4 regions of the Nocardioides thalensis genome follow, and region 1 is predicted to be linked to each of the others. Evidence: predicted binding sites of a transcription regulator. Region 1 holds the regulator's gene; each other region holds the start of a gene.
The links. Region 1 encodes HrcA, which represses chaperone genes, less so after heat shock. Its sites were predicted from a motif close to TTGGCACTCGNNNNNNNCGAGTGCCAA; they were not measured.
Positions count from the first base shown of each region.

Region 1 (7,741 bases):
CCGCCCCGTCGTCGAGCCACGGCAGCTCACGCCCCATCGGGCGGCCGAAGACCTCGGTGAAGTAGCCGAGCTCCACGCTCGCGACGTGCTTGACGAGACCCAGCAGGTTGGTGCCGGTCGTCGTCATGGGCCGGCGGACGTCGTAGTCCCCCAGCCCGTCGAGCTTCGACAGCAGGTCACTGCGGCGGCCGCGGAGGTAGCGGGCCAGCGTCTCCTTGGGATCCATGCCCCGAGGAGATCACGCCCAGCGCCGCGTGCGCGACAGGATTGCGGCGGCGGCCGCGACGCCCGCGGTGGACGTCCGCAGCACCTCCGCGCCGAGCCGAGCGGTCACGGCGCCCGCCCTCTCGAGGATCGCGACCTCGTCGTCGCTGAGCCCGCCCTCGGGCCCGACGACGAGCACGATCTCGCCCAGGTCGGGCACTGCCAGCGCGGCCAACGGCTCGACGGCGTCCTCGTGCAGCACCACGGCGAGGTCGGCCGCAGCGACCACGCCGGCCACGTCGGTCGTCGACGCCAGCGGGTCGACGACCGGGTGCCAGGCGCGCCGGGCCTGCTTGGCGGCCTCGCGCGCGGTCGACTGCCACTTGGCGTGCGACTTCACGGCGCGCTCGCCCTTCCAGACGGCGACGCTGCGTGACGCGGCCCAGGGCACCAGGCGGGCGACGCCGATCTCGGTGAGCACCTCCACGGCGAGCTCACCGCGATCGCCCTTGGGCAGCGCCTGGACGACGGTCAGCGACGGCACCGGCTCGGGCACGTCGATGACGTCGACGACCTCGATTTCGAAGACCCGCTTGCCGGTCGACGACACCCGGCCGGTCACGACCCGGCCGACGCCGTCGGCGAGCGTGACCGGCTCCCCCACGCGAAGGCGCCGTACGGCGACCGCGTGGTGCGCCTCGTCGCCGTCGACGCCCACCGTCGCGCCGACGACGACGCCGTCGAGCGACGGGACGAGGTGCTGCGGGAGGGTCACTGCTCTCGGTGCGGGCTCAGTGCGGCGCGGTGAACGCGTCGCGGAGCCGGCCGAACGCGGACTTGCGCGCCGGCTTCACGTTGCCGGTCGGCGCCTCCTCGCCGCGGATGGCGGCGAGCTCCTTCAGCAGCTCCTCCTGCCGGGCGTCGAGGCGGGTCGGCGTCTCGACCTGGACCGTGACGACGAGGTCGCCCCGCCCGCCGCGCAGTCCGGGGACCCCGCGACCGCGCAGCACCGTCTCGTGGCCGGACTGCGTGCCCGGCGCGATCGGCAGCTCGAAGGTCGTCTCCACGCCCGATCCCTCCGCCGGCTCGAGGTCGGCCTCCAGCGTGGGCAGCTCCAGGGTCGTGCCCAGTGCCGCGGCGGTCATCGGCACCGCGACCGTGCAGTGCAGGTCGTTGCCGTGGCGGGTGAACGTCGGGTGCGGAGCGACCTGGATCTCGACGTAGAGGTCGCCCGGCGGGCCACCACCCGGGCCGACCTCGCCCTGCTCGCCGAGCTGGACGCGGGTGCCGGTGTCGACGCCGGCCGGGATCTTGACGGTGAGGGTACGGCGCGAGCGCACCCGTCCCTCGCCGGCGCACTCGCGGCAGGGGTCCTTGATGACGGACCCGAAGCCGCGGCAGGTCGGGCAGGGGCGCAGCGTGCGGATCTCGCCGAGGAACGAGCGCTGCACGTGGGCCACCTCGCCCGCGCCGTGGCAGGTCTCGCAGGTGACCGGGTGGGTGCCGGGGGCCGAGCCCTCGCCGCCGCACGCCGAGCAGTGGACCGCGGTGTCGACCTTGAGCTCGCGCGCGACGCCGAACGCCGCCTCCGCGAGGTCGACCTCGAGCCGGATGAGCGCGTCCTGGCCGCGGCGCGTGCGCGGCCGCGGGCCGCGGGACTGACCGCCGCCGGCGGCGCCGCCGAAGAACGCATCCATGATGTCGGTGAACGAGAAGCCCGCACCCTGGCCGCCGAAGCCGCCCTGGCCGAACGGGTCGCCGCCGCGGTCGTAGGCCGCGCGCTTCTGCGGGTCGGAGAGCACCTCGTAGGCCGCCGACACCTGCTTGAACCGCTCCTGGCTCTCCGGGTCGGGGTTGACGTCGGGGTGCAGCTGGCGGGCGAGCTTGCGGTAGGCCTTCTTGATGGTGTCGCCGTCCGCGTCGCGGGCGACACCGAGGAGCTCGTAGAGGTCGGGGTTCACTGGTTCCTAGTTGCCTTCGTCGAGGATGCGCGACACGTAGCGCGCCACCGCGCGCACCGCCGCCATCGTGCTGGGGTAGTCCATCCGGGTGGGGCCGACGATCCCGAGCGACGCGAGCGCGTCGTCGGGGCCGTAGCCGGTGGCGACGACGCTGGTCGAGGAGAGCTCCTCGTAGGGGCCCTCCGCGCCGATGCGCACGGTCACCGCGCCACCGCTGGTCGCCTCTCCGAGCAGCTTGAGGAGCACGACCTGCTCCTCGAGCGCCTCGAGCAGCGGACGCACAGCGGTGTCGAAGCTGTCGCCGAACCGCGCGAGGTTGGCGGTGCCGCCGACGGCGATGCGCTCGTCGGAGCGGTGGTCGCTCATCGCCTCGACCAGCGTCTCGACCACCGCGACCGTCGTGGGCGGAGCGGGCTCCTCGCCGGCGACGAGCGCCTCGAGGGCTCCGACCGCTGTGGAGATCTGCTCGCCGGTCGCGGCCAGGTTGACCCGGGTGCGCAGCTGGGCGAGGTCGTCGTCGTTGATGTCGGCGTCGAGCTCGACGAGGCGCTGCTCGACCCGGCCGGTGCTGAGGATCAGCACGACCAGGAGCCTGCTCGGGGTGAGCGCCACGATCTCGATGTGGCGCACGGTGGAGCGCGACAGTGTCGGGTACTGCACGACCGCCACTTGGCGGGTCAGCTGCGAGAGCACCCGCACCGAGCGGTGCACGACGTCGTCGAGGTCGACCGCGCCGTCGAGGAAGGTGGCGATCGCCCGCCGCTCGGCGGTGGTCATCGGCTTGACCGTCGAGAGCCGGTCGACGAACAGCCGGTAGCCCTTGTCGGTCGGCACCCGCCCGGCGCTCGTGTGCGGCTGGGCGAGGTAGCCCTCCTCCTCGAGCGCGGCCATGTCGTTGCGGATCGTCGCCGGCGAGACGTTGAGGCCGTGTCGCTCGACGAGCGCCTTCGAGCCGACCGGCTCCTCGGTGGCGACGTAGTCCTCGACGATCGCGCGCAGCACGGCGAGCCTGCGGTCCTCCTGCATCCCACCTCCCCGGACAGGGCCGGACGCCCTGACGGACGCCTGTTGGCACTCCACTTTGCTGAGTGCCAATCCTAGCGTCGGCGATCGAGTGTGGTGGATTCCCCGGGCCGGACCTTGCCAACCCACGGCCTGGCTAGGTTAGGCTTACCTTATGAGGATGACCCACCGCGGCCGGACCGACACCGCTCCCCTGGCCGCGGCGGCCCGCAGCATCCTGGCCTGCCCCGACGAGGTGCAGCTCGTCGTCGACGGCGTCGACGACATCATGGCCGGCCTCGACCCGGCCGGCCGCCAGAGCACCGACGACGCCGCGCCCCTCGGCATGGTCGACGTCGACGGTCACCCGGTCTTCTCGTGCCCACCCGACTCCGCCCTCGCCCTGGCCGCCGTCGAGCGCCGGGGTGCGCTGCTCACGCTGACCAGCGGGGTCGGGGCCCCGGGCTCCCGCGAGCGCGACGCCCAGCTCACGATCGCGGGCCGGCTCGAGGCCACCGGCACCGAGCAGTGCGAGTGCTGCGACGACGTGCGCGCCACGGTCACCCTGCAGCCGTCGTACGTCATGGTCGCCCGGCCGTCGCAGGGCAGCGACCTGCAGCTGCGGGTGCCGCTCGGCGAGTTCTGCTCGCCGGCCCACCAGCTCAACCGCGGCTTCCTCCAGCGCTCGGCCGAGCACGCCAACCGCTGCCACCAGGACGAGCTGCGCCGCGCGGTCGCGACCACCAGCGGCACCAGGGTCAGCGAGATCGTGGGCGTGCAGCTCGCCGACCTGCGGCCCGAGCGGGTCGACGTGCGCTGGGTCGACCTCTCCGGCGCGCACAGCCGCGAGCTCGTCTTCCCGCGCGCGGCCACCACGAGCCGCGAGCTCGGCGAGCTGCTGCGCAGCGAGCTCCACGCGGGGCTCTGCTGACCGCTCCTCCCCTAGCCTGACCGGGTGACGTTCACGGAGATCGCCGACCGCGTCTGGGTCGCCCACTACGAGTTCATCGACCTCAACGTCGGCCTGGTCGGCGGCGAGCGGGGGCTCGTCGTCGTCGACACCTACGCGTCCCTGCCGCTGGCACAAGGAGTGATCGACGACGTCCGTGCCCTCGGCGTCGGCGAGGTGGTCGCGGTCGTCAACACCCACGAGCACTTCGACCACACCTTCGGCAACGGCGCGTTCCGGCAGGAGTACGGCGGCGACCTGCCGATCCACGCGACCGAGGAGGCGGCGCGGCGTACCGTTCCCAGCGGCGAGGCGTGGAAGGCCAAGTCCGAGGCGTACGACGACCCGCGGGTGCCCGACATCCGGGCGACCGAGATCGTGCCGGCCGACCGGACGTTCTCCTCCGCGGCGGTCATCGACCTCGGCGACCGCTACCTCGAGCTCCTGCACCCGGGCCGCGGACACACCGCCGGCGACCTGGTCGCCAAGGCCTCCGACGCCGACGTGCTGCTGGCCGGCGACCTCGTCGAGGAGTCCGGGCCTCCCGCGTACGGCGACGACTGCCACCCCATGGACTGGCCCCTGACGCTCGACCTGGTCCTCGGCCTGCTCTCCCCCGGCTCGGTGGTCGTGCCCAGCCACGGCGCCGTGGTCGACCGCGGGTTCGTCGAGGAGCAGCGCGGTCTCATCGGCGTCGTCGCCGAGACGATCCGCGACCTCGCCGAGCAGGGGGTGCCGGTGGAGGAGGCGCTCGCTGCCGGCGAGTGGCCCTACCCGGCCGACCGGCTGGCGGACGCCGTACGGCGGGGCTACGCGCAGCTCCCCCGCAGCCAGAAGCGGCTACCGCTGGTCTGAGGCGGGTACCGACCCGCCATGACTGAGCGCAACGAGGAGAGCAAGCAGGTCGGCGTACCCGACGAGGCATTGCCCGCCGACCTCGTCCCGAGCGACGACAACCCCCTGGCCGAGGGCCTGCCCGACGGGGAGACCGTCGAGGGCCTGCTCGACGAGAGCGACGACGCGAAGAGCGAGGACGAGGCGGCGTACGCGCCGGCCGAGGGCAGCGGCACCGACGACGAGCGGGCCGACGGCGCGCCGCCGGAGGAGTCGGCCGAGCCGCAGGAGAGCTGAGCGGCAGCACCCGACCGGCGCGGGCGCCGCCGTCCCACGGGTCACACCAGTAACATGCCTGCGTGGATCGCTACGGGACCGACGTCCTCGCCGGGGACTGGAAGCAGCCGAAGCGCGGGCGTGCCGTCGAGGCCCCCGCCGACCTCGGGACGGTGGTCGAGGAGGTCACCACGGACTGGTGCGGCGAGATCGTCGCCGTCGACCGCGACCTGCACACGCTGACCCTCGAGGACCGCCGCGGCAAGCGGCGCACGTTCCCGCTGGGCCCCGGCTTCCTGCTCGAGGGCAAGCCGGTCATCCTCACCGCTCCGGTGCGCACCAAGGCCCCCGCGAAGCCGACCCGCACCGCCAGCGGCTCGATCGCCGTCCACGACGCGAAGGCGCGTGTCGCCCGGCAGAGCCGGATCTTCGTCGAGGGTCGCCACGACGCCGAGCTGGTCGAGCGGGTCTGGGGCGACGACCTGCGGATCGAGGGCGTCGTGGTCGAGTACCTCGGCGGCGTCGACGACCTGGCCGACCACCTGGTCTCGTTCAAGCCCGGCCCGCAGCGCAAGGTCGGCGTGCTCGTCGACCACCTCGTGCGTGGGTCGAAGGAGTCTCGGATCGCCGACGCCATCGTGCGCGGCCCCCACGGCAAGCACGTCAAGATCGTCGGCCACCCCTACGTCGACGTCTGGCAGGCGGTGAAGCCCGACCGGCTCGGCCTGAAGTCCTGGCCGACCATCCCGCGCAGCATCGAGTGGAAGAAGGGCGTGTGCCAGCACCTCGGCTGGCCGCACCGCGACCAGGCCGACATCGCCCGCGCCTGGCAGCACATCCTGTCGAAGGTGCGCTCCTACGACGACCTCGAGCCGGCCCTGCTGGGCCGGGTCGAGGAGCTCATCGACTTCGTGACCGTCGACTGAGCCGCCAGACCACCCGTCAGTTCGGGCGGAGCGGGCGGCCCTGGGAGTCGGTCGGCTCGCCGGTCAGCATCAGGATGCCGTCGATCAGGCCCCAGAGGCTGCCGATGCCGCACGTCAGGATCGTGACGATGATCTGGAGGACGCCCGTCTGGGTGTCGCCGATGTAGAAGCGGCCGATGCCGAACCCGCCCAGGAAGATCTGGAGCAGCCCGGCAACCAGTTTCTGCTTGTCCGAGTAGGGCACGCCGGTGACCGGGTGCACGCCGTACGGCGCTCCCGGCTGGCCCATGGGCGCGCCGTACGGACCGGGCTGGCCGTAGGGCACTCCGGGCGACGGCTGAGCGCCGTAGTTGGCGTAGCCCGGCGGGGGCGGGGCCTGCGGCGGCTGGGGAGCCTGCGGCGCCTCGTACGTCGGCGGCTGGTACGTCGGCGGCTCGTAGGGCTGCGGGGGCTGCTCGCCGTACGGCGGCTGCGGCTCGTTGCTGCCAGGCTCGGTCATGGCAGAAGACTAGGGCTTCGCGGGCCCGGCTACGGCAGAAGGTCGCGAACCACTGCGTCGGCCAGCAGCCGGCCCCTGCGGGTCAGCACCAGCCGGTCCGTCGACGGCTCGACCAGGCCATCGGCGACGAGCTCGGCGACCGGTGCGTCCCTGTCGACCGCGCTCATCGGGAGACCGTCGCGGAGCCGCACCTCGAGCAGCACCCGCTCGACGTGGCGGGTGTCGTCGTCGAGCACCTCCCGCGCATGTGCGGGACTGACCCCGGCGCCCAGGCGGTCGGCGTACGCCGCGGGGTGTTTGACGTTCCACCACCGCACCCCGCCGACGTGGCTGTGCGCGCCCGGCCCGACGCCCCACCAGTCGTCGCCGCGCCAGTAGCCCAGGTTGTGGCGGCACTCCGCGCCCGGGCGCGACCAGTTGGACACCTCGTACCACCCGAGCCCCGCGGCACCGAGGTGCTCGTCGGCCGCGACGTACTTGTCCGCAAGATCGTCCTCGTCGGGCATCGGAAGCTCACCGCGCTTGACCCGGCGGGCCAGGGCGGTGCCCTCCTCGACGATCAGGGAGTACGCCGAGACGTGGTCGGGCCGGCTCGCCGTCGCGGCCGCCAGGGTCGTGTCCCAGTCGGCGAGGGACTCCCCCGGCGTGCCGTAGATGAGGTCGAGGCTGAGCTGGTCGAAGCCTGCAGCGCGAGCGGCCTCGACGACCTGCGGCACCCGCTCCGGGTCGTGGGTGCGGTCCAGCGTCGCCAGCACGTGCGGCACCGCCGACTGCATGCCGAACGAGACCCGGGTGTAGCCGGCGGCTCGCAGCCGCTCGAGGTAGGCGAGGTCGACGGAGTCGGGGTTGGCCTCGGTCGTGACCTCCGCGCCGGGCGCGAGCCCGAGCTCCTCGTCGATCGCCCGCAGGATCCGGCCGAGGTCCTCGGCGGGCAGGAGGGTCGGCGTGCCGCCGCCGAGGAACACCGTCTGCACCGGCACGTCGCGGTCGCCGAGCACCGACCGCGCGAGCCGCACCTCGGCGACGGCCTGGTCGACGTACGTGGCACGGGAGACGCCGGAGCCGAGCTCGATCGCGGTGTAGGTGTTGA
Region 1 covers NZ_JACCFP010000001.1:1,619,288-1,627,028, reverse strand. Annotated here, with positions in the region: gene HNR19_RS08020 (DinB family protein) at 1-226, opposite strand, end outside; gene HNR19_RS08015 (16S rRNA (uracil(1498)-N(3))-methyltransferase) at 239-979, opposite strand; gene dnaJ (molecular chaperone DnaJ) at 996-2,165, opposite strand; gene hrcA (heat-inducible transcriptional repressor HrcA) at 2,172-3,191, opposite strand; gene HNR19_RS08000 (hypothetical protein) at 3,343-4,098, shown strand; gene HNR19_RS07995 (MBL fold metallo-hydrolase) at 4,123-4,971, shown strand; gene HNR19_RS07990 (hypothetical protein) at 4,990-5,247, shown strand; gene HNR19_RS07985 (DUF3097 family protein) at 5,310-6,152, shown strand; gene HNR19_RS07980 (TM2 domain-containing protein) at 6,169-6,651, opposite strand; gene hemW (radical SAM family heme chaperone HemW) at 6,681-7,741, opposite strand, start outside.

Region 2 (7,741 bases), 1.8 Mb from region 1:
AGGTGCGGAGGACGAGCTCGTCGGTCACCCGCTCCTGGCCGGGGAAGACCTGGACGCCGTCGATGTTGACGCCGGCCTTCCCGCACTCGTGCGCGAGCGCCGCCAGCGCACCCGGGCGGTTCGGCAGGTTGGCGCGCACCCTCCACAGCATGGTGCTCAGCATGCCGCATCCGGGTCACGGGAATCGATCGTCGATGTTTCGCCCGATCGCGCGGGCCGGCCGCTCACGGCTTCTGCTCCCCCGCCTCGACGGGCACCGGGAGCCGGTTGGCCGGCGGCGGGAACGGGCAGGTCGTGAACGACGTGTAGGCGCACGGCAGGTTGATGGCGCGGTTGAAGTCGACGACCACGGCGCCGTCCGGGCCGGGACGCGCCACGGTCAGCTGGCGGCCGGCGCCGTACGTCGTGACGCCGGAGGTGGCGTCGGCGAAGAGGATCCAGAGCGCGTCGCCGTCGGCGAGCGCGACCAGCCGCCGCTGCTCCCCGGCGAGCGTGAACTCGACCTCGCCGACCGCCTGCTCCACCTGCACCCAGCCGTCCACCACGGTGTCGACGCCGAGCTCGACGGCATCGGGGTAGGGGTGGAACCGCCCGGCCAGCACCCAGTCCAGGCTCGGCGGGTACGTCGGCGTCGGGCGGTGCGCGAGGCGCAGCGGGTGGTCGGGGTGGCGCGGTCGCAGCATGGGCGCGCCGCCACGGGTGGCGATCTCCACGACCGCGTCGCCGTACGACGCCTCGACCCCGGTGCTGTCGAGGACGCCGAACACGTGGCGGCCGCGCACCGGTCGGCCGCCGACCTCGAGCGTCTCGCCGTCGCCGAGCGCGACCTCGACGCCGTCCTCACCGATCCACCAGTCGCCCGGCACGTCGTCGAAGCGCTGTGGCTCCGCGGTCAGCCAGTGCAGCCCGGTGATGGCGAGGTAGCCGTAGGGCGCACTGAGCCGGTCCTCGCGCTCGCGCCGCCAGGCGTGCCACGCCCCGAGATAGTCGTCGGACACGCTGGCGATCGTAGGTCAGGGACCACGACGGCCGCCCCGCACGAGGCGGAGCGGCCGTCAGTGGTGGACGAGGAACCGGTCAGTGGCCGTGGCCGTGACCGTGGCCGGCGGCCGCGGTCTCCTCTTCCTCCTCGGGCTTGTCGACGACCAGCGTCTCGGTCGTCAGCAGCATCGCGGCGATCGAGGTGGCGTTGACGAGCGCCGAGCGGGTGACCTTGACCGGGTCGAGGACGCCCTGGGCGACGAGGTCGCCGTACTCGCCGGTCGCGGCGTTGTAGCCGTTGCCGACGCCGAGCTCGCGCACCTTGGTCGTGACGACGTAGCCGTTCTCGCCGCCGTTCTCGGCGATCCAGCGCAGCGGCTCGTCGGCGGCCTTGCGCACGATGCGCACGCCGACGGCCTCGTCGCCGGTGAGGCCGAGGTCCTTGTCCAGGGCGGAGACCGCGTGGATGAGCGCGGAGCCACCGCCGGGGACGATGCCCTCCTCGATCGCGGCGCGCGTCGCGGAGACGGCGTCCTCGATGCGGTGCTTCTTCTCCTTCAGCTCCACCTCGGTGGCGGCGCCGACCTTGATGACGCAGACGCCGCCGGCGAGCTTGGCGAGGCGCTCCTGGAGCTTCTCCTCGTCCCAGTCGCTGTCGGCGGTCTCGATCTCGGCGCGGATCTGGTTGACCCGGGCCTCGACGGCGGCGGCGTCACCGGCGCCGTCGACGATCGTGGTCGCGTCCTTGGTGACCACGACGCGGCGGGCCTGGCCCAGCACGTCGAGACCGACCTGGTCGAGCTTGAGGCCGACCTCCGGGGCGATGACCGTGCCGCCGGTGAGGATCGCGATGTCCTGCATCATCGCCTTGCGGCGGTCGCCGAAGGCGGGGCTCTTCACGGCGACGGCGTTGAACGTGCCACGGATCTTGTTGACGACCAGGGTCGAGAGGGCCTCGCCGTCGACGTCCTCGGCGAGGATGAACAGCGGCTTGCCGGCCTGGATGACCTTCTCCAGCAGGGGCAGCAGGTCGGCGATCGCCGAGATCTTCCCCTGGTGCAGCAGGATGTAGGGGTCGTCGAGCACGGCCTCCATCCGCTCCGGGTCGGTCACGAAGTACGCCGACAGGTAGCCCTTGTCGAACTGCATGCCCTCGGTGAAGTCGAGCTCGGTGCCCATGGTGTTGGACTCCTCGACGGTGATGACACCGTCCTTGCCGACCTTGTCGAAGGCCTCGGCGAGCAGGTCGCCGATGACGCTGTCGCGCGAGGAGATGGTGGCGACCGACGCCATGTCCTCCTTGGACTCCACCTCACGGGCGGTCGCGAGGAGGGCGTCGGAGACGGCCTGGGCCGCGGCGTCCATGCCGCGCTTGATGCCCATCGGGTTGGCGCCGGCGGCGACCGCGCGGAGCCCCTCGTGCACCATCGCCTGGGCGAGGACGGTCGCGGTCGTCGTGCCGTCACCGGCGACGTCGTTGGTCTTGGTCGCGACCTCCTTGGTGAGCTGGGCACCGAGGTTCTCGAACGGGTCGTCCAGCTCGACCTCGCGGGCGACGGTGACGCCGTCGTTGGTGATCGTGGGGGCGCCCCACTTCTTGTCGAGGACGACGTAGCGGCCCTTGGGGCCCAGCGTCACCTTGACCGCGTTCGCCAGCGCGTCGACGCCGCGCTCGAGGGCGCGGCGGGCGCCCTCGTCGAACTCAAGGATCTTCGGCATTCAGACTCCTAAAAATGGAAGGGCCTGACGTGCCTGGCGCCCGGCTGGCAAGCCGGGGGCGCGAAGGCGACCTGAAAAGCGAAGCGGTCGTCGAGCGCCCCCGGCGCAGCCAGGCGGGATGCCAGGTGCGTCAGGAAACGACGGCGAGGACGTCGCGGGCGGAAAGGATGAGGAACTCCTCGCCGCCGTACTTGACCTCGGTGCCGCCGTACTTGCTGTAGATGACCTTGTCGCCCACGGCGACGTCGAGCGGGATCCGGCCGTCGCCGTCCTCGTTGAAGCGGCCCGGGCCGGTCGCGACGACCTCACCCTCCTGCGGCTTCTCCTTGGCGGTGTCAGGGATCACCAGACCGGACGCCGTGGTCTGCTCGGCCTCGAGCGGCTTGACCACGATCCGGTCCTCGAGGGGCTTGATGTTGACCGACACGATTGTCGACCTCCACTTTCTTGGATACAGGTGTCTGCACGTGTGGGGCTCGCGTGAGATACGCCGTCGCGGGGGTCGCACCGCCTGCGAGCACTGGCACACTCACGGGGAGAGTGCCAATGTCGAAACTAGCACTCACCGCCAGAGAGTGCCAGGGGTGGGGTCGGTGCCGGTCTCTGGAAGGATCGCGACGTGGACCTCGACGACTTCCGGTGGCTGCTCACCGACGACGGCCAGACGCTCCTCGCGCGGGCGGCCGAGCTGGTCGCGGGCGGCGACACCGAGCTCCACGTGCAGACCGAGCTGCGGCGTACGGCGGAGCCGGGCCGGGTTGCTGCGGCGCTGACCCAGGTCGAGCTCCGCACGAAGGCGGTCGCCAAGTTCGGGGACCTCGCGGCCCGCATGTACTTCACGCCCGACGCGCTCGAGCAGGCCACGCGACTGCCGGTCTCGACGCACCGCGCCGGCCGGATGCAGGCGTACGGCGCCCGCACGCTCATCGATCTCGGGTGCGGCATCGGCGGCGACCTCGTGGCTGCCGCCCGCGCCGGCCTGATCTGCGCAGGCGTCGACCTCGACCCGGTGCGAGTCGCGGTCGCGCAGGCCAACCTCGACGCCCTCGGGCTCCCCGGAGCGACCCAGGTCGCCGACGCGACGAAGGTCGACCACTCGGCGTTCGACCTCGCGTTCGTCGACCCCGCCCGCCGGGGCGGGGCGGGGCGCACCTTCGACGCCGCGGAGTGGACGCCGCCGTGGACGTTCGTCGAGTCGCTGCTGCGACGCGACGCCTGCGTGAAGGCCGCCCCCGGGATCCCGCACGCGCTGGTCCCCGACGGCGTCGAGGCCGAGTGGGTCAGCGACGGCGGCGAGGTCAAGGAGGCCGTCCTCTGGAGCGGCCGCACCGCGACCACCGCCCGCCGCGCCACCGTCATCGGCGCGGGCGGCCTGGCGACGCTGACCGACGAGGACGACCCCGGCATCGGTGAGGTCGGCGTGCGCGACTTCGGTGCCTACCTCTACGAGCCCGACGGCGCGGTGATCCGGGCGGGGCTCGTCACGGCGGTCGCGGCGGGCGTGGACGGCGGCCTGCTCGACGAGAAGATCGCCTACGTCACCTCCGACGAGCCGTTCCGCACACCGTTCGCCCGCGGCTATCGGGTGCTCGAGGAGCTTCCCTATCGCGAGAAGCAGCTCAAGGCAGCGCTCCGGGAGCGCGCCATCGGTCGGCTCACCATCAAGAAGCGCGGCGTCCACGTCGTACCCGACGAGCTGCGCAGGCGGCTCGCGCTCTCCGGCGGCTCCGAGGCGACGATCGTGCTCACCCGCGCCGCTGGAGAGGGCACCTGCCTGCTGGTCGAGCCGTTGTGACGGTCGGCGCCGGCGCCGGCGAGCGCGGTCCGGTGGGCCGAGCCGGGAAAGTGCGACAGGAAATTCGAGAAACCGCGTGATGAACCGGATCCGCCTCCGTCTGGATGGGTAGTGAGCAACCGACGGAGGAGTGATCCCATGACCGCCACCAGCCGGACCTACAAGCACCGCGCGACCACGCCGGTGCCCGTGACCGACCGCCCGAGCTCGTCGGGCGCGCACCGCGCGTCCCGCGTGCCCGAGACGGTCGTCGCCGCCGTCCTCGGCACGTGCCTCATCGTGCTGCTGGTCATCTTGTTCACGAGGGGGTGACCATGCACATCTACCTCGCCTCGATGGCGGCGCTGGTCGAAGAGTTCCTGCTCCGACCACTCCGCGGGGCACCGCACCGCCCCGCCCGCTGAGGCGCAGAGGCACCGGACGGCCGGGTCGACGACGACCCGGCCGTCCGCCATGTCCGGGTCCTCCGACAGCGATTGCAACCATTCCGCAGCGACCTGCGTCCTCCACGCGAAACAGTTCCACCAGCACCACTCGACTCGTCGCTCCAGGAGGCGCAGATGAACGGTCGGAGGCTCCCGTGAGCCGCCGCGACAGCGCGCTGCGCGACGCCGAGTTCACCGAGTACCTCTCGGTGCGCCAGCCGGCCCTCCTGCGGACGGCGTACCTCCTCACCGGCGACCGCCACCAGGCCGAGGACGTGCTCCAGACGTCCCTCGCGAAGCTCTACCTCGCCTGGGACAAGGTCCACGACCGCAACGCGGTCGACGCCTACGTCCGGCGGATCATGGTCAACGAGAACAACTCGCTGTGGCGGCGTGGGTGGAAGAAGCGCGAGTACGCCGCCGAGGAGCTCCCGGCGGGCGACCCGCACCACGACGCGTACGACGACGGCACCAACGACGAGCTGTGGCGGGTGGTGCAGTCGCTCCCGCCGAAGGCCCGCGCGGTCGTCGTGCTCCGCTACTACGAACAGATGTCCGAGGCCGAGACCGCCGACGCGCTCGGCATCTCGATCGGCACCGTGAAGTCCCAGTGCAGCCGCGCCCTCTCCGCACTCCGCGAGCGGGTCCCTGCCGAACTCCACCCGCGGTACTCCGGGGAGGACCTGTGAACACCGACCACCAGAACCCGTCCGGCGACCGTCCCGAGTCCGCCGGCACCGACCGAGCATGGGAGTCCGCGATGAGCCGTGACTTCGACGCCCGGGTCCGCGGCCTCACCGAGGCTCCGCTCTCCCTCGACGAGGTGAAAGGAAAGGCCGTGAGGATCCGACGCAACCGCAGGATCGCCGCCGCCGGCGGCGCGCTCGCCGTCGCCGCCGCCGTCACCCCGATCGCCCTGGTCGCCACGAGCAACGGCGACGCCGACACCGACCCGCCCGTGGCGACCAACACGGCGGAGGACACCACCGCGACCGAGCCCGACTACATCGTCGACAACACCTGGCACCAGGGCGACGGCGACGACGTCGCGCTGCCCGACGGGGACTACTACTCGGCCGCGACGATCTGGGACGGCCAGCTCGTCGTGCAGCGGCCGCAGGAGCAGGACGTCAGCAACTCCGTCACCGAGATCTTCGACGCCGACGGCGACCTCGTCGACTCGTTCTCGAGCAACCAGGGCGTCGCCGTCGGCGAGGACGGCACGTTCTTCGCCTACATCTCCGACGGTGTGTTGACCACGCGGTCGGAGGCGACGGGGGGCGGCGGCGTGCCGATCGCCGACGGGTTCGACATCAACCACATGCCCGTCGCCGCGACCGGTGATGCCGCGTGCGGCGCCGCGTCGGACGCCTGCACGGTCTACGTCAACGACGGCGACGGCCCGGCGCGGGTCTACGGCTCCGACGGCTCCGACGAGGCGGCTCCGGAGGGAGCGCTGAAGGTCTCCGACGCGACCGGGTCGTCGGTCTCTCTGACCATCGAGTTTCACGAGAGGGTGCCGGAGTCGTGCGGCGGCGTCTACGACGTCGCCCGTGGAGAGATGGCCTTCGACCAGTGCGACTACCAGGCGCAGCAGATCTCGCCCGACGGGCGCTACGTGGCCGCCGTGCCGTCGTACACCGACGGTTTCGGAGCGACCACGATCTACATCCTCGACGCCGAGTCCGGGGAGCCGGCGGGCCAGTGGGCGGGTGAGGGCGCATCGATCACGTCGTGGGAGTGGACGACCGACGGGCGGCTGATGTTCGTCGCGTACGACGGTGCCAACTGGCACCTCAAGGTGCTGCCGACGTACGACGACGGCCGCGGGCTGGACGACGTCCTCGACCCAGTGCGGGGCAGCGACCTCGACAACCCCTACACGCTGATCCAGCACTGAGGCCGGTCCGCTACTCCTCCAGCTTCCACTCGACGCTGGCGAGCACCGAGTCGATGACCTGGCGCGTCTGCGCGTTGTCCCTCGGGAAGGAGAAGCCGAGGGAGACCCACCAGCCCGCGTGCACCGTCTCGAACTCGTAGTGGAACTCGCGCCTGCCCCAGTCGTTCCGGTCGTCGTACTCGAGCACGATGCCCTCGATGCCGCCGACCTCCCGGTTGGCGGTGCGCTCGATGCTGGGATAGTCGCCGCGCTCGTTGCGGAGCGAGATACGGGCGAGCTCGTCGAGCGTGGGCGGCGAGCTGTCCTGGTGCTCGAACTGGTGGACGCTCCACAGGGCGGCGGAGCTCTCGGGCGACCACGACGCGAAGGTGCCTCCGCCGTCGAGGTCCCAGTCGATGTCCTCCGGCAGGTGGTAGACGACCGTCTGGGTCTCCACCCGCGGGCCCGTGGCGGCCTCCGGACCCGTGGAGGTCTCCTCGGTCGAGGAGGGCTCGCTCGCCGACGGGTCGTCCGTCGCGGACGGTGACGACGGGTCCGCGGTACCGCCCTCCGGGTCGTCGGAGCTGCAGCCGCCGAGCGCGCCGACCAGCAGGACCGTCGATGCCGCAGCGGTCGCCCATGCCCGAGATCGCATGTCTTCTCCTCGTGTTCGCCCGCCACGGTGCCGATGCGGCCGGTTCGTTGTTTAGTTTCTACGATGCCGGGTAGTCGTCGGCAGTCGCCCCGCGGGGCGTTTCCTGACCACTCATCGCATGCCAATCACTCGGGAATGGGATTGCACATGGCTCTCCTCGGGCTGGACAACTTCACCAACGCGGTCGTCAACGCCGGACCCGCCGCACTCGCCGACCTCGCCATCGTCGAGGACGAGATCCAAGAGGTCGTCGAGACCATCACGAAGCAGCTCGCACTGCTCAAGGT
Region 2 covers NZ_JACCFP010000001.1:3,462,335-3,470,075, forward strand. Annotated here, with positions in the region: gene HNR19_RS16810 (GNAT family N-acetyltransferase) at 1-163, opposite strand, end outside; gene HNR19_RS23615 (DUF1684 domain-containing protein) at 225-998, opposite strand; gene groL (chaperonin GroEL) at 1,078-2,700, opposite strand; gene groES (co-chaperone GroES) at 2,831-3,127, opposite strand; gene HNR19_RS16830 (THUMP-like domain-containing protein) at 3,320-4,495, shown strand; gene HNR19_RS16835 (hypothetical protein) at 4,634-4,807, shown strand; gene HNR19_RS16840 (SigE family RNA polymerase sigma factor) at 5,076-5,609, shown strand; gene HNR19_RS16845 (hypothetical protein) at 5,606-6,820, shown strand; gene HNR19_RS16850 (hypothetical protein) at 6,831-7,454, opposite strand; gene HNR19_RS16855 (hypothetical protein) at 7,602-7,741, shown strand, end outside.
Region 2: a site for HrcA is predicted at 3,221-3,247, ahead of groES (co-chaperone GroES). Genes of this name have one in related genera too.

Region 3 (7,741 bases), 1.1 Mb from region 1:
CAGCTCAGCGGGGTACGGATCGACAACTACGTCGTCGTCGACTTCGGCGGCTTCAAGGACATGGTCGACGCCCTCGACGGCGTCGAGGTCTGCATCCCCGAGGAGATCGTCGACACCGAGCACAACATCACGCTCGAGCCCGGCACGCGGGAGATCAGGGGCGACGAGGCACTGAGCTACGTCCGGGTGCGGTCCAACATCAGCGACGGCAGCGACCCCCAGCGCATCCGCCGGCAGCAGGCCTTCATGGCCTCGATGCTCAACAAGGCGGTCGACCTCGGCATGCTCGCGCGCCCCGACCGGATCGTGGGCTTCATGAACGCGCTGACCGGCTCCCTGCAGACCGACTTCGAGAACGTGTCGCAGATCGCCGACATCGGCAGCACCTTCCGCGGCGTCGGCCTCGGCGAGGTGAAGTTCGTGACCACCCCGTGGCAGGCCTGGCCGCCCGACCCGAACCGGATCGAGTGGACCCCGGAGGTCGACCGGCTGTGGGAGCTCGTGGTCAACGACGAGCCGCTCACCGCCGAGTTCGCGGAGGAGTCGATCAGCGCCGCCGACGACCCGGAGGGCACCGACGCCACCGACTCGACCGAGGGCACCGAGGGGACCGACGCGCCGACCGACGAGGGCGCCCAGGGCGGCAAGAAGGGCGGCGACGAGGGTCTCTCCGACGACGCCCGCGAGTACGCCGGTCTGTGCACGTGACCGAGAAGAGCCCGGGCCCGGAGAAGGACCCGGAGAAGGAGTCCGACTGGCAGCGGCGCAAGCGGCTGGCCGAGATCTTCGGCGACGTGCTCCCGGAGACGACGCGCGACGAGCGCGACGCCGACAAGGGCGACCGCGGCGACGAGTCGGCCTCCGACCGCTGGCTGAAATCGCAAGTGCCGCCCCACCACGGGTGAGGCGGCACCTGCCGTTGTTGCTGCGGGGCTCGTGGCCCCGGTGATCAGCGGTTCGCGAGCGAGTCGCGGATCTGGGTGAGGAGCTCGACCTCCGACGGGCCAGGCGCCTCGTCGGGGAAGAACCGCTCCTTCGCCTTGGTGTAGGGAACGACCACGAAGAAGTAGACGACCGCGGCCATGATCAAGAAGGCGACGACCGCGTTGAGGAAGAGCCCGAACAGGCTCTCGCCGAAGAGGTCGTTGTACAGGTCGTCCGGGAGCAGGCTGGTGAGCCAGGCGACGAATGCGTTCACGACCTCGGCGAACGCAAGCGCCATGATCAGACCGACGGCGATCTCGATGAGATTGCCGCGCAGGATGAAGTTCTTGAAGCCTTCCATGTTTCTCCTTGGAGCCGAGATAACGCCCTACACCCCCGGTAGGGACTCTGACTGAACCTAGCGGTTCCGCCACGCGTACGTCACGAACGACGTCACGGCGGACGACGTCACCTGCTGCACGTCCGCATCTGGTATGCCGAGCACCACCACCCGCCCGGCGAGCGCCCCGTGCCCGTCGTCCGTGGCCGGAACCGCCAGCACGACCGCGCCGTACGAGACGGTCGTCGTGACGCGCTCCTGCGGGTCCGTCGCGAGCACGTCGACCCGGTCGCCCACCTCGAGCAGCGCCGCCTGCGCCGCGTCGGAGAACCGCACCGGCACCGCCGTCGTCCCCGGCGCCGCCTCGACCAGCTGCGGCCCGACCAGCCGCACGTCCGTCACCGCCTCCCCCTCCCGCAACGGCGCCGCCAACGTCGCCCCCACCGGGGCGTCGACCACAGACGCAGGCACGGAGTCCGGCCCGACCTCCGTGACCCGCAGGTCCCCTTCCGTCAGCACGGCCCCCGCCGGCAGGTCACGCGACGCGACGAGCACCTCGACCGTCTCCGGAGGAGGCGGCGCCACACTCCGCAACCCGACGACGGTCGCCCCCGCCACGCACAACGCGGCAATCAGCCGCCGCCGACGCAGCAGCCCCCGCCGCAGGGCGACCCAGCGATCACCCACGCGCCGCCGCAGCGGCACGCGCGGCCGTTCATCAACCGAGTCCCGAGAATCCATAGCCCGCGACGCTAGCCCCGGAACGCCTCCCACGGGCTCGTCCTCCACAGGGCAGGGCAGGAGGTCGGGGCCGGGTGGGGGTTCCCGGCGATTTCGCGACGACGCGCCGACGCCCGGACCACAGCGGCGTCGTACCGGAGAGCGTCGCGCGCGGCGGAGCGAGCAAGCCGGGAACACCCACCCGGCCCCGACCGCCCGCAGCGCCGCGGAGGCCGAACCCCAAGAACTGAGAGCTACGCAGACGCCGCCGCAGCAGCAGAGGTCCCCGCCCCAGAGGCCGAGCCCGACGTACTGCTGCTGCTGCTTGACGACGAGTCGGAAGAGCTCGAGGAGTCGGACGAGGTCGTCGTGGTCGACGAGCCAGAGGTCGACGTACCCGACCGGCTGTCGGTCCGGTAGAACCCGGATCCCTTGAACACCACGCCCACCGCGTTGAAGAGCTTGCGCAGCCGGCCGTCGCACTCCGGGCAGACGGTCAGGGCGTCGTCGGAGAAGCTCTGGAATTGCTCGAACGCGTGGCCGCAGTCGGTGCAGGCGTACTGGTAGGTGGGCATCAGGAACTCCGGGCGGTTAGCACTCTCGGTCTACGACTGCCAAGGATACGCGATCCCCCGGCCAGGTCGCGAGTCCGCTTCGGTCACAATGGCGCCCACCATGGTCGACGCAGACGACATCGCCCCGGCTCGCCCGGTCGGCGCAGCCCGGCCCGCCGGCCCGCCGGCCCCCGTCCGTTGGTGGCGCACCTTCCGGGGATGGCCCGGACCGCTCCGGTTCACGACGTACGGCGCGGTCGCGCTGGTGCTGGTGCTGGTCGCGGTCGTCGTGTTCGGCGCGGTCGTCGTCCGCCGCTCTTGGCCCGAGACCGACGGCGAGATCGAGGTGCCCGGCCTGAACGCGCAGGCCGAGGTGATCCGCGACGAGCACGGCATCCCGCAGATCTACGCCGACACGATGCACGACCTGATGCTCGCCCAGGGCTTCGTCCACGCGCAGGAGCGCTTCTTCGAGATGGACGTGCGCCGCCACGCCACCTCCGGCCGGCTGGCCGAGCTGTTCGGGGAGGACGCGCTCGAGACCGACCTCGTCGTGCGCACCCTCGGGTGGCGGCGGATCGCCGAGCGGGAGCTCACGCTGCTCGAGCCGCGCACCCGCGACCTGCTCGACGCCTACGCGCAGGGCGTCAACGCGTACCTGTCCGACCGCTCGGCGTCGGAGATCTCGCTGGAGTACGCCTTGCTCGGCGTGACCGGGCTCGACTACCAGCCCGCCGACTGGACCGCCGCCGACTCCGTCGCCTGGCTCAAGGCGATGGCCTGGGACCTCCGCGGCAACCTCGAGGAGGAGATCGGGCGGGCGGTCAGCGCATCGGCGGTCGGCGAGGACCGCGCGGCCGCGCTGTACCCGGACTATCCCTACGACGCGCACCCGCCGATCGTCACCAGCGGCGCGGTGGTCGACGAGGTCTTCGAGCAGGACGCCGCGACCGGTGACACCCGGCTGCCGCAGCGGCCGGCACCCGGCCCGGTGGTCGAGGAGGTCGCCCAGCGACCGTCACGAGACCTGGGGAGTGACGAGCTCGCCGCGGTCGACCGGGTGCTGGACGCCGTACCGGCGCTTCTCGGCAAGGGCGACGGCATCGGCAGCAACGCGTGGGTGGTCGACGGGTCGCGCACCGAGAGCGGCGCGCCGATCCTCGCCAACGACCCGCACCTGGGCGTCTCGCTGCCGGGTGTCTGGATGCAGGTCGGCCTGCACTGCCGGGAGGTCAGCTCGGCCTGCCCTCTCGACGCGGCGGGCTTCAGCTTCTCCGGCGTGCCGGGCGTCGTCATCGGCCACAACGCCGACATCGCGTGGGGCTTCACCAACCTGGCGCCGGACACCACGGACCTCTTCGTGGAGCGCGTCGAGGGCGACCGCTGGCAGTACGACGGGCGAATGCTGCCGCTGCGCGAGCGGATCGAGACGATCGAGGTGCGCGACGGCGAGGACGTCGAGCTCGTGGTGCGGTCGACCGCCCACGGTCCGATCCTCTCCGACATCGACGGCCTGCTGGGGGAGCAGGTCGCCGACGCCGGGCTGGCCGTCCGGGACGGGGACCGGTGGGACCACGAGGTCGCCCTGGCGTGGACGGCGCTGGAGCCGCGCCCGACCGCGGACGCCCTGGTCGCGCTCAACCTCGCCGACGACTGGGAGTCCTTCCGTGCCGCGATGGCCGACTTCGCGGCCCCCGGCCAGAACGTCGTCTACGCCGACGTCGAGGGCCACATCGGCTACCAGGCCACCGGGCTGGTGCCGATCCGCGGGTCCGGCAACGACGGCAAGGTCCCGGCGGCCGGCTGGCGGCCGGAGAACGACTGGACGGGCGAGTACGTCCCCTACGACGCGCTGCCGAGCGTCCTCGACCCGGAGTCGGGCATGGTGGTGACCGCCAACCAGTCGGTGATCGACGCCTCCGGCGGCTATCCGTACTTCCTCACCGACGACAGCGACTACGGCTACCGGTCCTCGCGCATCGGCGACCTGCTCGCCGGGCAGGAGTCGCTGACCGTCGAGGACATGTCCCGGATGCAGTACGACGACCGCAGCCCGATGGCCGAGGTGCTCGTCCCCTACCTCCTCGGCGTCGATCCCGGCGACGGCTACTACGACGACGGGCTCGCCCTGCTCGAGGGATGGGACTTCCGCCAGCAGGCCGACAGCGCCGCGGCGGCGTACTTCAACGTCGTCTGGGACCAGCTGCTGCACCGCGCCTTCGACGACGAGCTGCCCGAGGTGGCCGAGCCCGACGGCGGCGACCGCTGGTTCGCCGCGGTGACCGGCCTGCTCGGGCGTCCCGGCGACCCGTGGTGGGACGACGTCGAGACCGACGAGGTGGAGCGCCGCGACGACATCCTGGTGGCGGCACTGCGCGCGGCCCGCGACAAGCTCACCGCGCTCCAGTCGCCGAACGCCGAGGAGTGGGAGTGGGGCAGGCTGCACCGCCTCTGGCTGCGGTCGTCGACCCTCGGCGAGTCCGGCATCGGCGCGGTCGAGCGGCTGTTCAACCGCGGACCCTGGGAGCTGCCCGCCGGCGGCTCCTTGGTCAACGCGACCGGGTGGGACGCCCGCGAGGGGTTCGAGGTCGCGACCGCCCCGTCGATGCGGATGGTCGTACCGATGGACGACCTCGACGCCGCGCGCTGGGTCTCGCTCACCGGTGTCTCGGGCCACGCGTTCCACCCGCACTACACCGACCAGACCGACCTCTGGGCGCGCGGCGACACGCTGCCGTGGGTGTTCTCGCGAGAGGCGGTCGAGGACGCCGGCGAGGACGTGCTGTCCCTGCTCCCGGAGGAGTAGCTAGAACCGCCGGATCCCCGCGGGCGAGCACGCGGCCGCGACCCGCCGGTCGTGCGCCTCGGCAGGTACGTCGACGCCGACCTCGTCGTCGTAGAGCAGCACGCACGTGAACGTGCCCACGGGCACCCGGGCGAGCGTCCGGTCGTAGGAGCCGCCGCCGCGGCCGAGCCGCATCCCGGTGGGCGACACGGCCAGGCCCGGCACCAGCACGGCGTCGGCGGTGGCGACGGCCTCGACGCCGAGGGTCGTCCCGAGCGGCTGGAGCAGCCCGCGACCCGCCCGGGTGAGGGACGTCGGACCGGAGTACACCGCCCAGTCGAGGTCGTTGTCGGGCAGCAGCACGGGCAGCACCACCCGCTTGCCGACGGCGAGCAGGTCGTCGAGGAGGCGGGTCGTGCCCGGCTCGGTGCCGATGGAGACGTAGGCGGCGACGGTGGCGCTGCGTCGCACCTCGTCGGAGGCGAGCAGGTGGTCGGCGATCGCGCCGGCCGACTCCCCGATCTCGGCGAGCGAGCGCCGGCGGCGGGTGGTCACCAGCCGGTCGCGGAGCGCGAGCTTGGCGGCCGCCGTACCCCCTCCGGGCGACGGCCATTCCTCGGGAAGTTGCGAGGTCGGCACCGGACCAGCCTACGATCGAAGGTATGGGTGGAACCGGACGGAGCGTCGGGCTCGAAAAAGCACGGGAGAAGATGGCAGCAGCGGGGGTCGACCCCGTCGCGATCGACAACTTCGCGCACTACTACCGGCTGCTCGAGCACGGTGAGACGGGGATGATCCCCGAGGCCAGCATCGACCCGGTCGACATCGAGTCCCTCGCCGGCGCGGACGTCGACGACGCGGTCGCGGCCGACGCCGTACGCAAGACCGCGGTGATCAAGCTCAACGGCGGCCTCGGCACCTCGATGGGCATGGACCGCGCGAAGTCGCTGCTCTGTGTGCGCCGCGGGCTGTCGTTCCTCGACATCATCGCGCGGCAGGTGCTGCACCTGCGCAAGGAGTACGACGCGACGCTGCCGCTGATCTTCATGAACAGCTTCCGCACGTCGGCCGACACGCTCGCCGCGCTCGCGCGCTACGAGGACCTGCAGGTCGACGGCCTGCCCCTGGAGTTCCTCCAGAACAAGGAGCCCAAGCTCCTCGTCGACGACCTGTCGCCGGTCAGCTGGCCGAAGGAGCCCGACCTCGAGTGGTGCCCGCCGGGCCACGGCGACATCTACACCGCGCTGCGCGGCTCCGGCACGCTCGACCAGCTGATCGAGCAGGGCTACCGCTACGCGTTCGTCTCCAACTCCGACAACCTCGGCGCCGTGCCCGACGCGAAGGTCGCCGGCTGGTTCGCCGCCAGCGGCGCGCCGTTCGCGATCGAGGCCGTGGTCCGCACACCGAGCGACCGCAAGGGCGGCCACTTCGCGCGCCGCAAGGCCGACGGCCGGATCGTGCTGCGCGAGACCGCGCAGACGCCGGCGGAGGACAAGGAGGCGCTGGCCGACCTCAGCCGGCACCGCTACTGCTCGACCAACAACCTGTGGTTCGACCTGGTGGCGATGCGCGACACGCTCGACGCGCGCGACGGCATCCTCGGGCTGCCGCTGATCAAGAACGTCAAGAACGTCGACCCCGGCGACAAGTCGACCCCGGAGGTGATCCAGATCGAGACCGCCATGGGCGCGGCGATCGAGGTGTTCGAGGGCTCCCAGCTGATCGAGGTCGGCCGTGACCGGTTCGTGCCGGTGAAGACCACCAACGACCTGCTGGTGCTGCGCTCCGACGTCTACGAGATCGGCGACGACTTCGCGCTGACCCAGATCGCCGCCGACATCCCCTACATCGACCTCGACGACGACTTCTACAAGCTGGTCGGGGAGTTCGACAAGCGCTTCCCGGAGGGCGCCCCCTCGCTCGCCAAGGCCTCGTCGCTGACGATCGACGGCGACTGGACCTTCGGCCACGGCGTCCAGTTCGTCGGCGACGTGAAGCTCGACAGCAGCGCCGCCGAGCGGGTGCCCGCGGGCGAGGTCATCACCGGCGAGCACAAGGCCTGACGGCGGGTCGCCGTACTCCTGCTGGACGGGTGGGAGACTGGCGCCATGAGTGAGGCACCCCGCGGGCTGACCCACGTCGACGAGTCCGGCGCCGCCCGGATGGTCGACGTCTCGGAGAAGGCCGTCACCGCGCGGGCCGCGACGGCGTCCGGTCGGGTGCTCGTGTCCGCCGAGGTCGTGGCGCTGCTGCGCGGCGAGGGCGTGCCGAAGGGCGACGCTCTCGCGGTCGCTCGCATTGCCGGGATCATGGGCGCCAAGCGCACCCCCGACCTGGTCCCTCTCTGCCACCCGCTCGCGATCTCGGGCGTCGTCCTCGACCTCGAGGTGGCCGACGACGCGGTCGAGATCTCGGCGA
Region 3 covers NZ_JACCFP010000001.1:504,346-512,086, forward strand. Annotated here, with positions in the region: gene HNR19_RS02415 (LCP family protein) at 1-708, shown strand, start outside; gene HNR19_RS02420 (hypothetical protein) at 705-905, shown strand; gene HNR19_RS02425 (large conductance mechanosensitive channel protein MscL) at 950-1,285, opposite strand; gene HNR19_RS23085 (SAF domain-containing protein) at 1,343-2,005, opposite strand; gene HNR19_RS02435 (FmdB family zinc ribbon protein) at 2,239-2,559, opposite strand; gene HNR19_RS02440 (penicillin acylase family protein) at 2,660-5,344, shown strand; gene HNR19_RS02445 (5-formyltetrahydrofolate cyclo-ligase) at 5,345-5,962, opposite strand; gene HNR19_RS02450 (UTP--glucose-1-phosphate uridylyltransferase) at 5,986-7,386, shown strand; gene moaC (cyclic pyranopterin monophosphate synthase MoaC) at 7,432-7,741, shown strand, end outside.
Region 3: a site for HrcA is predicted at 2,576-2,602, ahead of HNR19_RS02435 (FmdB family zinc ribbon protein). Genes of this name have one in related genera too.

Region 4 (7,741 bases), 810 kb from region 1:
TTCTCCGGGTCGGTCTCGAGGCTCCACTGGAGGTCGATGTCCCAGGAGAACACCAGCCGGTGCGGTGGCTCGAACGCGAGGACCCGGGACCAGCGGCACTCCGAGCCGTCCTCGGCGCGGTCGTAGATGTGGCCGCCCACGCGGGGCTCGAGCACCGTCTCGACGATCGGGCTCTCCATGATGTTGTGCTCGCGCGGCTTGATGTCGCCGAAGCGTTCGGTGAACACGGCGAAGGCTCGCTCGACCGGTACGGCGACGGTGATCTCGCGGCGGACGGTGGTGTCGGTGGGGGTGGTGGTCATGAGTCGTTCTCCTCTTCGGCGATCTGCTTGAAGGTGTCGAGGGCCTGGCCCCAGAACGCGTCGAGGTCCGCGCGGAGGCGGCGCAACCCGTCGGGGTCGACGCGGTGGATGCGGCGCGTGCCCTCGGCGTGCACCAGCACGAGGCGGGCGTCGCGCAGCACCTTGAGGTGCTGGGAGACGGCGGGGCGGCTGATCGGCAGCTCGCTGGCGATCTCGGCGACCGATCGGGGGCGCGCGGCGACGTACTCGAAGATCCGCTTGCGGCTCGGGTCGCCGAGCGCGACCCACGGGTCCACTGCGTAAGTCGTCACGAACCGTAAGTTATCACTTACAGAGTCGCCGTCAAGGGCGGTTCTGGCCACTCCCTAGGCTCCTCTCATGCCTTCGGTCCTGCTTGCCACGTTCAACCTCCTCCCCGACGGCGAGTACGGCGGTGCCGCGCTCGTCGCTGCACTCGCGGACCGCGGCGTCGACGCGCGCTGGGTCTGCTGGGACGACCCGAGCGTCGATTGGGCAGCGGCCGACCTGGTCGCCGTCCGCTCCACGTGGGACTACCACCGGCGACTGCCCGAGTTCCTCGACTGGGCGCGGGCGGTCGACAAGAGCACCGCGCTGCTCAACGGGGCGGAGGTGTTCGCGTGGAACGCCGACAAGGCCTACCTGGGCGAGCTCACCACGCCCGTCGTACCGACCGGGCTGCTCGACGACCGGACGCTGGTGCCGGGCCTCCGGGACGCCCTCGGGCGGTGGGGCACGGTGGTCGTCAAGCCGCGCACCGGGGCCGGTGGCGTCGGTGTCGTCGTCGCGGAGTCCGCGTCCGATCCGCGACTGGAGGGGCTGACGACCGGTCCGTGGATCGTGCAGCCGCTCGTGGCGTCGGTCCGCACGAGCGGCGAGTCGTCGGTCTTCGTCCTGGACGGCCGCGCCGTCGCACAGGTGGACAAGCGGGCCGCCGCGGATGAGGTCCGGGTGCACGAGCAGTACGGCGGCTCGAGCCGTCCGGTGGACCTCGATCCCGTCCGTGCGGAGGTCGCCGGTGCAGCGGTCCGCGAGGCCGCCGCGCTGCTCGACGCCGACCTCGCCTACGCGCGCGCCGACCTGATGGAGTGGGAGGGGCAGTGGGTGGTCAGCGAGCTCGAGCTGATCGAGCCCGGCCTCTACCTCGACATCGCCCCGGACAACACCGGGCTCTTCGCCGACATGGTGGCGCAGCGGCTCCGATAGTCCGCCGAACCCTCCAACCTCGCGCCCTCGGTGTGCGTTGATGGGGTGTGACCGATGGTGAGAGCGCCGAGGAGGCGTTCCGGCGCTGGGCGGGCGACCGGCAGCTCGCGCTGCTGCGCACGGCCGTGCTGCTCACCGGCGACCACCACCGCGCCGAGGACCTGGTGCAGGAGGCGCTCGCGAAGGTCGCGCTGCGGTGGCGGCGGCTGGCCGACGGTAGCCCCGAGGCCTACGCGCGGCAGATCATCGTCCGCGACAACATCTCGTGGTGGCGCAAGCGCCGCAACGAGGTGGTCGCCGACATCCCGCGCGGACCCGACGTACCCGACATCGCCACGGCCGCCGACCGCCGGATGCTGCTCGACCGCGCCCTCGCCGCGCTGACGCCGCGGCAGCGCGCCGTGGTCGTGTTGCGCTACTACGACGACCTGTCCGAGCGCGACACCGCCGAGGTGCTCGGCGTCACCGTCGGCACCGTCAAGAGCCAGACCCACCTCGCCCTGCGCCGCCTCCGCGAGGCCGCGCCGGAGCTCGCCGACCTGCTGCGGGAGGAGTACTGATGTCCGAGCAGCGACTGCAGGACCTGCTGGAGGAGCGGGTCGCCGACCTGCCACCCGTCGACCTCGTCGGCGGCGCACTGGCCCGGGCGTCGGACGTACGGCGCCGCCGGTGGACCGTCGCTGGCGTCGTCGTCGCGGTGGTCGCGGTCGTCGGTGCCGGCACGGTCGTCGCGACCGGCGGGGGAGACGAGCCGGCGCCGCCACCGGCGACGAGCCCGACGAACACGGGGCCGGTGCCGGTGGCCGAGCGCGCGGGGAGCTACGGCGGGGTGCCGGTGTGGTGGGCGCCGTCGACCGAGGATGAGGAGGCCCTACCGGAGGTGGTCGGGAGCGGCCTCCCTGCAGAGATCGACCTCTCCGCGGGAGCACCGCCGGTGCCGGCGGGTGTTCGCGCTGTCGCTCTGTTCCAGGTGTGGGGCGACGAGCCCGGACGAGTGGTGGTCGTGGGCGCGGACGGGACGTCGTACTCGCTCGACGTCGGCTTCCCGCCGGTCACTGACGAGGGAGGCAACGAGTCGCCGCCGGTGACGGCGGAGAGCCTCTCGCCGGACGGGCGATACGCGTTCTTCGCCCAGGACCGGTCGCTGGAGGTCTACGACTTCGAGCAGGCCGTGTTCACCAAGATCGACATGCGCCCGGGCGCGGCGCCCAACGCCTACTGGACCGACGACGGCCTGCTCAGTGCTCCGGTGCTCTCGAGTGATTCCGGTTGGTTCGACCACGCGCCGACCGGCGAACCGGTGGGTGCGTCGGACGGGCAGGTGGGATATCGCGCTCCGAAGTCCGGCGACGACGCGTACGGCCCGGTCGCCCGGACGGGGAGCGACGGTGCTCGCGGAATGTTCCTCGAGGGGCCGGTCGACGTGCCCGACGCTCCGCCTGCCTCGGCGGTCGACGCGCTCGGCGGGGGCGGTCTCAACCGTCCGGAGGCTCTGCTCGCGTTCGCCCGGAGCGGCACAGACGCCGGCCGCTGGCTCCAGTGCTGCCCACCCGTCGGCTGGCTCGACGCCGACACCGTCCTCTTCGAGTCGCGCCACGCGGAAGCGCGGATCCTGGCCTGGCGCGTCGGCACCGCTGACGTCTTCCGGGTGAGCGACATCCGCGGCTGGACGCCGGGGGAGGAGTCCTACGTGGGGTCCTTCGCGGACCTCGCCGGTGCCGCCCAGCCGGACGGATCGGACGCCTCGGACGACGCTGCGCCGCAGGCCACCCCGGGCGGGACCTATGCGGGCGCGCCCGTCTGGTGGGCGCCCTCGCCCGCCGACGAGGCGGACCTGCCGCTGCTGCCGGACTCCCCGCTGCCGGCCGAGATCGACCTGTCGACGGCGACAGGCGGTGAGATCGGGCAACCGGTGCTCGGCCTGTTCGGCGGCAGGCGCAACGAGGCGTTCGTCCTCACGGTCACCGGCCGCGTCGTACGCGTCGACACCTCCAGGCTCGAGCGGGTCGCCGACGAGGGCGGCAACGTGCGCTCGCCGGTGTCGTCGTACGGGCTGTCGCCGGACGGCCGCTACGCGTTCTTCATCCAGGAGAGCTCGCTCGAGGTTCGCGACTTCCTCACGGGCGAGTGGACCACCATCGACACTCCCGACTGGCTGGCCGAGGGCGCGCGGTGGTCGGGCGAGGACGAGATCTGGGTCCCGATCCGGCTGGGCGAGTCCTCGGCCGGCACCATCTACGGCCTCGACGGCGAGGCGGTCGCCGCCGACGTGGACTGGGTGCAGCCGTGGTCGGCGCCCGGTGACCAGCCGTTCGGCCCGACCGTCTCGGCGCCGGACTCCGTCGCGCAGGCGGCGTTCCTGCGGGGCCCGGTTCGCGGCGGCACGGTGAGCAACCCGCAGGCGATCGTGGCCAGCCTGGGGACGGACCGGTCGGTGCTGGCGCTCGACTTCGGCGCTGGCACGCGCGACGTGAGGCCCAAGGGCTGCTGCCTCGCCCTGAGCTGGATCGACGACGACACGCTGCTCCTCTCCTCGGCGAGCGACAGCGGCCAGCGCCTGCTCGCGTGGGACGTCGGCACGTCGCGACTGTTCCGGGTCAGTGAGGTCCTGGGCGAGGGATGGGTCGCCGCGATCCGGTGACCGGCAGGCACCCCTCCTTGCACTCGCAAGGGTCGAGTGCTAAACATGACGTTGGCACTCTCCTATCGAGAGTGACAATGACCCCCGGTCCGGGGAGTCGAGGTCAGCAGCGTCGGCGAGAAGGGTTCGCCGGTTCGGTCTGGCCGTCCGTCGCGGGCGACGATCCGGGCTGTCCACAACTCGATTGCGAAGGAATCGCAGGAGTTATGCCGAAGCTGATTGCTTTCAACGAGGAGGCCCGGCGCGGTCTCGAGCGAGGGATGAACACCCTCGCCGACGCCGTCAAGGTCACCCTCGGCCCCAAGGGCCGCAACGTCGTGCTGGAGAAGAAGTGGGGTGCCCCCACGATCACCAACGACGGTGTCTCCATCGCCAAGGAGATCGAGCTCGAGGACCCCTACGAGAAGATCGGCGCCGAGCTGGTCAAGGAGGTCGCGAAGAAGACGGACGACGTCGCCGGTGACGGTACGACGACCGCGACCGTCCTCGCGCAGGCGATGGTCCGCGAGGGCCTGCGCAACGTGGCCGCGGGTGCCAACCCGATGGGCCTGAAGCGGGGCATCGAGGCCGCCGTCGCCGCCGTGTCCGAGCAGCTGCTCGGCATGGCGAAGGAGATCGAGACCAAGGAGCAGATCGCCTCCACCGCGTCCATCTCCGCCGCTGACGCCACCGTCGGCGAGATCATCGCCGAGGCGATGGACAAGGTCGGCAAGGAGGGCGTGATCACGGTCGAGGAGTCGAACACGTTCGGCCTCGACCTGGAGCTCACCGAGGGTATGCGCTTCGACAAGGGCTACATCTCGGCGTACTTCGTCACCGACCCGGAGCGCATGGAGACCGTGCTCGAGGACCCCTACGTCCTCATCGCCAACTCCAAGGTCAGCAACGTCAAGGACCTGCTGCCCCTGCTCGAGAAGGTCATGCAGTCGGGCAAGCCGCTCGTCATCATCGCCGAGGACGTCGACGGCGAGGCCCTCTCCACGCTGGTCGTCAACAAGATCCGCGGCACGTTCAAGTCCGTCGCCGTCAAGGCCCCGGGCTTCGGCGACCGCCGCAAGGCCATGCTGCAGGACATCGCGATCCTGACCGGTGGCCAGGTCATCTCCGAGGAGGTCGGCCTCAAGCTGGAGACCGCCGGTCTCGAGCTGCTCGGCCAGGCCCGCAAGGTCGTCATCACCAAGGACGAGACCACCATCGTCGAGGGCGCCGGCGACCAGGCCCAGATCGAGGGTCGGGTCAACCAGATCCGCGCCGAGATCGAGAAGTCGGACTCCGACTACGACCGCGAGAAGCTCCAGGAGCGCCTCGCCAAGCTGGCCGGCGGCGTGGCCGTCATCAAGGTCGGCGCGGCCACCGAGGTCGAGCTCAAGGAGCGCAAGCACCGCATCGAGGACGCCGTCCGCAACGCGAAGGCTGCCGTCGAGGAGGGCATCGTCGCCGGTGGTGGCGTCGCGCTGCTGCAGGCCGCCGAGGGCGCGTTCGGCAAGCTCGAGCTCGAGGGCGACGAGGCCACGGGCGCGGCCATCGTGCGCCTCGCCACCGAGGCCCCGCTGAAGCAGATCGCGGTCAACGCCGGTCTCGAGGGCGGCGTCGTGTCGGAGAAGGTCCGCAACCTGCAGGCCGGTCACGGCCTCAACGCGGCCACCGGCGAGTACGTCGACATGATCGCCGAGGGCATCATCGACCCGGCCAAGGTGACCCGCTCGGCGCTGCAGAACGCCGCGTCGATCGCCGCGCTGTTCCTCACCACCGAGGCCGTCGTGGCCGACAAGCCGGAGAAGGCCCCCCCCGCGGGCGACCCGACCGGCGGCATGGGCGGCATGGACTTCTGATCCTCGGATCGGAGTCAGCCGCCGAGCTGAACCACCCACAGGGCCCCTCGCTCCGGCGAGGGGCCCTGTGTCGTTGTCGCTGCCGGACTGGCGCTCTCGGCGGGGAGACCAAACGGCGCGCGTGGGGCCACCCCCGGCGTACCTCGTCCCACCAGTCCCAGGTGCACCACATTCGGTCCGCCAGATCCGCACAAGGCGCGGCGGCCGGCCGGCGGTCCACAGCCGTTCCGGCGCCGGTCGCGGCGCGTTGCCGGCCGACCCGATGGTCTTCGACATGTACGACGAGGACCGCCGAGCCCACGTGGCGGCTGCGCGCGAGGCGGCCGATCGGTACGGCGGCGTCGTGTGCCGGGTCAGCGCGGCAATGGCACTGGAGTGGGAGGTGCGCGCGATCCCCTTCCGCCCCCAGATCACGATCCCGCGTCATCGGCGCCTCAAGGGGATCGACCTGTCGGCGGTGCAGGTCCGGAGGATGAACCTCGCGCCGGACCAGGTCGACGGCGCGATCACGACGAAGCCACGCACGGTCATCGACTGCCTCCGATGGCTCGCCTTTCCCGCCGGGCTCTGCGTCGCGGACTCGGCGCTGCGCCACGGCTTCCCCGAGGACGAGCTGTGCAGGCTCGCCGCGACGGCCAAGGGGCCCGGCTCGGTGATGGTGCGGCGCGTCGTACGTCATGCCGACCGGCGGGCCGCCAACGTGTTCGAGTCGGCGCTGCGGGCCATCTGCATCAGCGTGCCGGGACTCTGCGTCGAGCCACAGGTGCCGATCGGTGGCGAAGACTTCATCGGCACGCCCGATCTGGTCGACGTGAGGCTGCGCATGGCGATCGAGGCGGACTCGTTCGCTTGGCACGGGACCCGCGAGGGACTGGTGGCCGACACGCGCCGCTACAACGCCTTCGTCGTCCACGGATGGCTCGTGCTGCGGTTCACCTGGGACGACGTGATGCTGCGGCCGGCGTACGTTCGCGAGGTCTTGGTCGAGGCCGTCGCAGCGCAGACCGATGGCGGTGCGGATGAGACTCCGGGCTACCAGTGATGCGATTGGGGTCCCACCCGCACCGTTTGGTCTCCCGGCCCGGCGTCAGCCGCCCTGGTCGAGGCGGACGGCCTGCGCGATGTAGTCGGCGAGCGCGGACTCATTGATCGCACCGGCGGTCTTCAGCTTGACGTGGCGGGTCTTCTTGCCGACGCCGTCGAGGAGGCCGTGGGCGTCCTCGAACTGGGCGCCGCGCTCGAAGGCGAAGGTCACCTGGGCCTTGCTGACGCTGGTGATCGCGAGGACCTTGTCCTGTCTCCAGGCGAGTGAGCCGTACATGATGGCTTCGCGTGCCTCAGGGGCGTGCTTTCTCATCAGAGCGCGGAGCCGGGTGACCGTGTCGCGGTGCTGCTCCAGCACCTTGGTGCTGACGTACTCGTCGATGTCGATGTCGGTGGTGGCCATGGCGTCCTCCGATGGTCGGTTGCCAGGTGGACCAGCCCAAGCCGCGGGATTCATCGCGACCGATCGTGGTGCCGCTGGGACGGGACGCGGCGCGTGATGATGGTGGGGTCCCATCCGCATCGTTTGGTCTCCCCGTCCGGCAGGATGGCGGGGTGATCCGAGGACTGCTGCTGGCGGCGGGGGCGGGCACGCGGATGGGGAAGCCGAAGGCGCTGGTGTACGACGACCGCGGCTCGTGGCTGCTGCGATCGGTGCAGGTGCTGATCGACGGGGGCTGTGACGGGGTGACCGTGGT
Region 4 covers NZ_JACCFP010000001.1:808,967-816,707, forward strand. Annotated here, with positions in the region: gene HNR19_RS04010 (SRPBCC family protein) at 1-302, opposite strand, end outside; gene HNR19_RS04015 (metalloregulator ArsR/SmtB family transcription factor) at 299-613, opposite strand; gene HNR19_RS04020 (ATP-grasp domain-containing protein) at 681-1,526, shown strand; gene HNR19_RS04025 (SigE family RNA polymerase sigma factor) at 1,574-2,086, shown strand; gene HNR19_RS04030 (hypothetical protein) at 2,086-4,167, shown strand; gene groL (chaperonin GroEL) at 4,374-5,999, shown strand; gene HNR19_RS04040 (PDDEXK family nuclease) at 6,274-7,041, shown strand; gene HNR19_RS04045 (DUF1801 domain-containing protein) at 7,087-7,446, opposite strand; gene HNR19_RS04050 (nucleotidyltransferase family protein) at 7,599-7,741, shown strand, end outside.
Region 4: a site for HrcA is predicted at 4,219-4,245, ahead of groL (chaperonin GroEL). Genes of this name have one in related genera too.